Linked DNA regions of Sinobacterium norvegicum. The protein of the gene in region 1 binds, or shares a complex with, the protein of each later gene. Links are inferred from orthologs where the notes say so. Each region holds a gene or a part of one and is shown in the gene's direction. Other genes may lie near its edges.

Region 1 (4,224 bases):
GAAGGCGCCGAGAAACTGAGAGGTTGAATACACTCCCATTGCCGTTCCCTTACCGCCGGCAAATGCCCGCTTACTGATCAGTGAAGGCAGTGTCGCCTCGAGCAGGTTAAACGCCATGAAGAAAGCAAAACAAGCAATAATCAGCCCCCAAAATTGACCACCAAAGAATGCCAGGGCCAACAGAGACAATAATAACTGAGCGACCGCAAACACGAACACGGGTTTCATCTTTTGACCGCGTTCAGCGATAATGATCAATGGAATCATGGCGACAAATGAGAAAAAGAACAGCGGCAGGTACAACTTCCAATGTTCGCTATCACCAAGGTTTAAAACATCACCCAACATTAACGGCAAAACCACAAAAGTCGACATTAAAATAAAGTGAAGAGTGAAGATACCGGTATTTAAACGCACCAGCTCAACATCCATCAGCGCTTTTTTTAACAACGACGGTGCAGCGACGACATCCGGCTGCGCACTGGCTTGACTCAGCGGTGTCGGTATAAGCCATACCGTAATCATAATGCCGGCGATGGCCAACAGCGATGTGACAATGAATATAGCCGAGACACCATAGCTGCCGGCTATTAAAGGGCCAATAATTACCGCCACCATAAACGACACCCCGATACTCATGCCAATGGTCGCCATGGCCCTGGTGCGGTGCTGCTCACGGGTTAAATCTGTCATCAATGCCAATACCGAGCTTGCAATAGCCCCACAACCCTGCAAAAAACGGCCGAGTATGACACCCCAGATACTATCCGCCCCAGCAGCGACCAAGCTGCCCAAGGCGAAAATTAACAAGCCACCAATAATCACCGCTTTGCGGCCAATTTTGTCGGACAGCATACCCAATGGAATTTGCAATACCGCCTGGCTGATACCATAGGCACCAAGAGCCAAGCCAATCAACGCTGGCGTACTCCCGGTGAAGCCATCAGCATACAAAGCCAAAACCGGCAGAACCATGAATAGCCCAAGCATTCGAAAAGAATACAGCGTGGCGAGGCCGTATATGGAACGGCTCTCGCTGGCGGAGATGTGATGTTCAGACAACGACAGACTTCCTATCAATTCGGTAATATAAAAACATCCATGATAGCAACTAACGATTATTATTAATACGATTGCATTGCACGCTACCCCTACCTAAAAACGCCTCAGCACTATATACTTTTCTGTTTTTCTGCGGTGAATAGCAATGGAAAATATCGTCGTACGTGGCGCTCGTACTCATAACCTAAAGAATATTGATGTTGATATTCCGCGCAACAAGCTCATTGTTATTACGGGACTTTCCGGCTCAGGAAAATCCTCTCTAGCGTTCGATACGCTGTACGCAGAAGGGCAGCGACGCTATGTGGAATCGCTTTCCACCTACGCCAGGCAGTTCTTGTCCATGATGGAAAAGCCAGACATCGATCATATTGCTGGACTATCACCAGCAATATCCATAGAGCAGAAATCAACATCGCACAACCCTCGCTCCACGGTCGGGACGATTACCGAGATTTATGACTATTTGCGCCTGCTTTACGCTCGTGTTGGCACACCGCGCTGCCCTGACCATCACACCGACCTTGCGGCACAAACCGTCAGCCAGATGGTCGATGAAGTATTGTCACGCCCCGAAGGTACTAAGTTGATGCTGTTAGCACCTGTCATCAAGCAACGTAAAGGTGAACACGTACATGTATTTGAGCAACTTCGTAGCCAGGGTTACATCCGAGCAAGAGTAGACGGCACCATCTATGAATTAGACGAGCTGCCCGACTTACAGAAAAATCACAAACACGATATCGAAGTTGTCGTTGACCGCTTTAAAGTTCGCGATGATCTCAAGCTGCGTATTTCAGAGTCTTTCGAAACCACTCTCGAGCTCTCCGGCGGCCTTGCCATTATTGCCTCGATGGATTCCGATGAGGAACAGGTTTTATCGGCCCGCTTTGCCTGCACTGAGTGTGGTTACAGCCTAAAAGAACTTGAACCCAGACTATTCTCCTTCAACAACCCTGCGGGCGCCTGCACCGAGTGCGATGGTATTGGCTTGAAACAGTTTTTCGACCCCAACCGATTGATCACAGATGATTCTGCAAGCCTGGCCGAGGGCGCCATTCGCGGCTGGGATCGCCGCAGCGTATATTACTTCCATATGCTCACCTCTTTGGCCGAGCATTATGGTTTCGATATTGACAGCCCATTTAACACCCTCAGCGAAGAGCATCGACAAATAATCTTATTCGGTAGCGGCGAAGAAGAGGTTGCCTTTAATTACGCCAACGATAAGGGCGACATCTACAAACGCACTCACAGCTTCGAGGGCATCATTCCAAACCTTGATCGCCGCTATAAAGATACCGAGTCAAATATGGTACGTGAGGAGCTAGGCAAGTATCTCAACAGCCAATCCTGCCCCAGCTGTTCGGGCTCTAGATTGCGACGCTCTGCCCGCAACGTATTCATTAACGAACGAAACCTACCCAGCCTCACCAGCCTGCCAATTGCCGAGGCCTTGGACTATGCAAGCAACCTCAAACTGGACGGCAGCAAAGGCGAGATAGCAGAAAAAATCCTTAAGGAAATCAGAGACCGTTTAGAGTTTTTGGTAGATGTCGGCTTAAATTATCTTACCCTTGAACGCTCTGCAGACACTCTTTCTGGTGGCGAGGCACAACGGATACGCCTCGCCAGTCAAATTGGCGCCGGCCTGGTCGGCGTCATGTACATCCTCGACGAACCCTCTATTGGCCTTCACCAACGGGATAATGAAAGACTACTTCGCACCCTCAATCACCTCAGAGATTTGGGTAATACCGTTATTGTTGTCGAGCATGATGAGGATGCAATTCGCAGCGCAGACTATGTAATCGACATCGGCCCAGGAGCCGGCATTCATGGTGGCGAGGTGATCGCCGCTGGTACCGCAGACGACATCATGAATTGTGATGAATCGCTTACCGGTCAATACCTTTGTGGCACTAAAGCGATCGAAATCCCCACAACACTGACAGCAAACAATCCAGACAGGCAAATTGTCATCGCTGGCGCCAGTGGCAATAATTTGCAAAATGTTACGGTCAATATACCACTGGGACTTCTTACCTGTGTCACTGGCGTCTCAGGCTCAGGAAAATCGACTCTGATAAACGGCACCCTATACCCACTTGCCGCCACGGAGCTTAATGGCGCTACCACGCTTACCGCTGCTCCCCATGACTGCATCAGCGGTCTGGACCTGGTGGATAAATGTATCGATATTGATCAGAGCGCCATCGGTAGAACACCGCGCTCGAACCCCGCCACGTACACTGGGATTTTCACTCCGGTAAGAGAGCTTTTCGCCGGCACGCAAGAATCTCGATCCCGCGGCTATAAGCCAGGAAGGTTCAGTTTTAATGTCAAAGGCGGTCGCTGTGAAGCGTGCCAAGGTGATGGCGTTACCAAGGTCGAAATGCATTTTCTTGCTGATATCTATGTCCCCTGTGATATCTGCGAGGGCAAGCGCTACAACCGTGAGACACTTGAGGTCAAATACAAGGGACAGAGCATTCATCAAGTATTGGATATGACCATCGAGGCTGCCTGTGAATTCTTCGAGGCCGTACCGAGCATTAAGAAAAAACTAAGCACGCTGATGGATGTTGGTCTCTCGTATATCAAACTAGGTCAGGCAGCCACCACGCTGTCAGGTGGCGAGGCCCAACGGGTCAAGCTGGCAAAAGAGTTGAGTAAACGGGATACTGGTAACACACTCTACATTCTCGACGAACCGACTACCGGTCTACATTTCCATGATATCCAGCAACTGTTGAAAGTTCTGCATAGACTCCGCGATCACGGAAACAGTATTGTCGTTATCGAGCACAATCTAGATGTCGTCAAAACGGCAGATTGGGTGATTGACCTCGGCCCTGAAGGTGGCTCTGGCGGCGGACAAATTGTCGCCACGGGCACTCCATCCGATATTGCAAATTGTCAACAGTCTCACACCGGTCGGTTTTTAAAAGAACTGCTGTAAGCGGCTCCTACAAACATCGATATATCTCAGGCACAAAAAAAGCAGCGATAAGCTGCTTTTTTATTACCGCCAAGGAAATTAATCCTCTTCAGAAGCTTCCGCTACTGGACGATCTACTAACTCTACGTAAGCCATAGGTGCTTTATCACCGGTACGGTAGCCGCACTTAAGAACGCGCAGGTAACCACCTGGACGGGCTT
Region 2 (4,441 bases), on another replicon or contig:
GAGCTTACCGATAAGCGGAATCATGCGCTCAGCCAGTTCTTCGCGCTCTTTCCAGTCAGCAAAATAATCGCCAGGTCTCTGTCGTTTTCTTTCGGTCACAGTAAAATACCCTAAGTGGTTAAATATTTCGGTTAGCAAATTGCGCGTATTATGGTGTTATATTGCCTTCGGTGCAAGACACTTAACCCCTCAACACGACAATTAACGTCAGTCGCTACGGTTTATTAAACTTATGCCTGTATAAGAATCACACAACGCTATATCAACAAGCGTTTTAGTGACTTTTTTGCCTTAACTATTAGCGCTGTTTCAGTACAATAGCGCCAACGCTTTATCACCGCGTCTCCCGCTTGCGCGCAACAGATCAATTGAAGGATTCACCGTGGCCGAGGTCTTACCCAGTCTTAACAACACCATCAAAGGCAACAAAATACACTGGGGCGGATTGTCCGGATGTAGCGAGTCGCTTGCCATCGCCGAAACCGCTGCCGCCTATGACGGCATTCTACTGGTCACCACCATTAGCAGTGCCGAAGCCAATCGACTCGAGCAAGAAGTCAGTTTCTTCTTAGCCGCCGAGGACGACATCCCGGTCATCCACTTCCCCGATTGGGAAACACTGCCTTACGACACGTTCTCTCCTCACCAAGACATCGTATCCGAGCGTTTACAGGCCCTACACCAATTACCGAGACAGCGCCGTGGCGTTCTGATAACCCCCATCTCAACATTAATGCATCGACTGACTCCTGCCAGCTTTATCGAAGCTAATGCCTTTGTTCACAAGACCGGCGACTCACTCGACAGCGACCAGTACCGCACCCGACTGCAAGAATCTGGCTACCGCTGCGTCGATACGGTTTACGAACACGGGGAGTTTGCGGTCCGCGGCGCCGTAATCGACATATACCCTATGGGCAGCAAACACCCTTATCGTATCGATTTATTCGACGATGAAATTGAAACACTGCGCAGCTTCGACATAGAAAGCCAACGAACTATCAGCAAGGTTGACGAAATCAAGCTACTGCCCGCCCGGGAATACCCCCTCGATAAAGCCGGCATCCGGCTGTTCAAAAACCAGAGTTATGAACTCTTTGGTGATCGCGCCAAAGACAGCACGCTGTTTAAAGACGTCTTTCAGGGAATTGCACCCGCCGGCATCGAGTACTATCTACCGCTATTCTTTGAGCAGACCCAAACCCTGCTCGACTTCCTCCCCAACAACACCCTGGCACTGTCTCAAACAGGCGCCTTCGACGCCGGCAAAACCTTTTGGCACGACGTCTGCGAACGCTACGAAACACGGGCAATCGACCCCAGACAGCCCATACTGCCACCACAATATCTATTCAACTCACTCGAAGATCTTTTCGCGCAGTTGAAAAACTATACCAATATCAGCTTGTCCGGCCTGCCGATCGACGCCGGCAGCGGCAAACATAATCTTCCAATCAACAGCATTACCAGCTTCACCGACACCCCGACGGCCTCGCCCTACGAGGGGCTGACAGAATATCTGGCCAATTATCAGGGCCGGGTTATATTCTGCTGCGAAAGCGCCGGCCGCCGCGAGGCAATGCTAGAGCAGCTCAACAAGCACGGCATCAAACCCCGCACCCTCAATCAATGGCACGAATTCACCCTGGGCAGTGACCGCTTCGCCATTATCGTTGGTCCGCTGCAGCAAAGTGCCGTTTTCGAGCAACGCATCTGCATCATCACCGAGGCCTCATTGTTTGGCCAACGCGTAATGCAAAGCCGACGCCGCAAAAAAGTAGCCGACAACACCGATGCGATCATTCGCAACCTTACCGAACTGAAAATTGGTGCCCCTGTGGTCCACCTGGACCACGGTGTTGGACGCTATCTCGGCCTGCAGAATCTTGGTATTGACGGCCAAGAGGTTGAGTTTCTCACCCTCAAATACGCCAACGATACCAAGCTTTATGTCCCAGTATCATCGCTGAATCTGATCAGCCGCTACAGCGGCAGCGACGACGAACACGCGCCGCTGCACAAACTCGGCAATGAACAATGGGCCAAGGCCAAGCGCAAGGCCGTCGAGCAAATCCACGATGTCGCCGCCGAACTCCTCGATATTTACGCACGTCGGGCGGCAAGGAAAGGCGAGTCACTGGCCGCCAGCCCCGACAACTACAACCTATTTAGCGCCGGCTTCCCCTTTGAGGAAACCCAGGATCAAGAAGCCGCTATCGATGCCGTCCGCAACGATCTTCGAGCAAACACACCAATGGACAGGTTGGTCTGCGGTGATGTGGGCTTTGGCAAGACAGAAGTTGCCATGCGAGCAGCGTTTATTGCCGCCGAGGCTGGCAAGCAAATTGCCATATTGGTACCGACCACCCTGCTCGCTCAGCAGCACTACGAATCGTTCTGTGACCGCTTCGCCGACTGGCCAGTCAATATCGAAGTCATCTCTCGGTTTAAAACGGCGGCAGAGCAAAAAGGCGTCATCGAGAAACTGGCTAACGGCAGTGTCGACATTATTATCGGCACCCACAAGCTGATTCAGAGCAACATCAAATACCAAAACCTTGGCCTACTGATTATCGACGAGGAGCACCGCTTCGGCGTAAAGCAAAAGGAGCAACTCAAATCCTTGCGCGCCCAGGTCGACATCCTCACCATGACAGCCACACCCATACCGCGCACCCTGAACATGGCGATGTCAGGCATGCGCGACTTATCGATTATTGCGACACCACCGGCCAAGCGTTTATCTGTCAAGACCTTTGTTCAGGAACGCCAGGATGCCGTCATCAAAGAAGCCATACTGCGAGAACTACTCCGTGGCGGCCAGGTGTACCTGCTGCACAACGAGGTTAAGTCGATTGAAAAGACGGCACGCGAGATAGAAGCACTGGTACCTGAGGCCCGCGTCGCCATTGGCCACGGCCAAATGCGCGAAAAAGAGCTTGAGCAGGTCATGAGCGATTTTTATCACAAACGCTATAACGTACTGGTGTGCACCACGATCGTTGAGACAGGCATCGATATTCCATCGGCCAACACCATGATAATTGACCGTGCCGATAAATTTGGTCTGGCCCAGCTTCACCAACTCCGCGGTCGCGTCGGGCGTTCCCATCACCAGGCCTACGCCTATCTGTTGACGCCTCACACTAAAGCCCTGAGTAAAGACGCTCATAAACGATTAGATGCCATTAGCGAGGCCCAGGAGCTTGGCGCAGGCTTTACCCTGGCCACCCATGACATGGAGATTCGCGGTGCCGGCGAACTGCTCGGTGATGAGCAGAGCGGCCAAATCCAAACCGTCGGTTTCTCCCTTTACATGGAGATGCTCGAAGAGGCCATCGACGCCATTAAACAGGGCAAGACACCCAATATTGAAAAGGCGTTAAATCAAGGCAGCGAGGTCGATATGAAGATTGCCGCCTTAATCCCCGACAACTACCTGCCAGATGTCCACGGTCGCCTCATACTCTATAAACGCATCAGTGGCGCTAAAAACGATGCCGATCTACGCGAACTGCAAATTGAGATGATAGACCGCTTCGGTCTCCTGCCAGAGCAAGTGAAGAATTTATTCGATATTACCGCACTCAGAATCAAGGTTGAGGCCTTGGGTATTAACAAGCTAGAGGCCGGCACAGAGAAAGGACGAATCATCTTCGGCAGCAATACGACTATTGAACCTATCAACATTGTACAACTGGTGCAGAGCAAACCCGCCAGCTATCAGCTCGAGGGCGCCAACACACTCCGGTTCAACGGAAAAATGGAGCAAAACAGCCAAAGGTTTGAAGCCGTCAACAAATTACTCGATGCATTAGCAGGCTGACAAAAAGGCTGATGCATCCTTCGCATCGGCCTGATAAAGTGAAGCCGATACCGATATCATTAGGATGTAAATTTTGTACTACCGATTATTACTTATCGCCAGCCTCATGTTGGCCGCTAATGCGAACAGCCAAAGCCAACGCACAGAAGACAACGAAGAAACCAGTGAACCCCGCTGGTATCAAGTCGAGGTTATTCTTTTTGAAAACCTCAACCCCAATGCTGCCGAAGAAGAACGCTGGGGAGATGTGATTAATTTTATCGCCGCAGAGAACAGCCTCTCTCTTAACGATATCAACACGATGACTGACAGCGAGGAGGATACAAACACCGCTCAAACAGAGCCTGGTGATACCTCAACCCAGACTGGCGAGTCATCAGACAGCGAAGCCCTGGACGCCGTCCGTCAACCTCTTATTTATCTGGATGAAGAACAGCGGATGCTCAACAAGCATGCCTTGGCACTGGATAAAAACAGCAATTACCGCGTGATGTATCACCAATCTTGGCTAATGGTGTTTAATGAGGGCGAAACATCACCCCCTCTGCTTATCCACGCTGGCGAGAGCTATGACCAGCACCACCAGCTAGAGGGCAGCCTGGATATCCAACTCAG

What was found.
Region 2: the proteins of uvrA (region 1) and mfd are in contact, whole or in part, in a crystal structure (PDB 4DFC), measured with the Escherichia coli proteins. The link is inferred for Sinobacterium norvegicum from one-to-one orthologs.

The regions. Positions count from the first base shown.
Region 1 is NZ_CAKLPX010000006.1:34,997-39,220, reverse strand. Bases 832-4,224 are described here. They hold uvrA (excinuclease ABC subunit UvrA), read left to right. Parts: upstream 832-1,207; coding sequence 1,208-4,024; downstream 4,025-4,224. Other genes in these bases: rplQ (50S ribosomal protein L17), read right to left, coding at 4,103-4,224; L9P87_RS16940 (MFS transporter), read right to left, coding at 832-1,062. Outside these bases: more of L9P87_RS16940, read right to left, coding at 1-831. UniProt on the Escherichia coli protein: The UvrABC repair system catalyzes the recognition and processing of DNA lesions. UvrA is an ATPase and a DNA-binding protein. A damage recognition complex composed of 2 UvrA and 2 UvrB subunits scans DNA for abnormalities.
Region 2 is NZ_CAKLPX010000001.1:54,800-59,240, reverse strand. What follows is about bases 1-4,026. They hold mfd (transcription-repair coupling factor), read left to right. Parts: upstream 1-382; coding sequence 383-3,826; downstream 3,827-4,026. Other genes in these bases: L9P87_RS00295 (CsiV family protein), read left to right, coding at 3,900-4,026; L9P87_RS00305 (glyceraldehyde-3-phosphate dehydrogenase), read right to left, coding at 1-99. Also shown: more of L9P87_RS00295, read left to right, coding at 4,027-4,441. UniProt on the Escherichia coli protein: Couples transcription and DNA repair by recognizing RNA polymerase (RNAP) stalled at DNA lesions. Mediates ATP-dependent release of RNAP and its truncated transcript from the DNA, and recruitment of nucleotide excision repair machinery to the damaged site.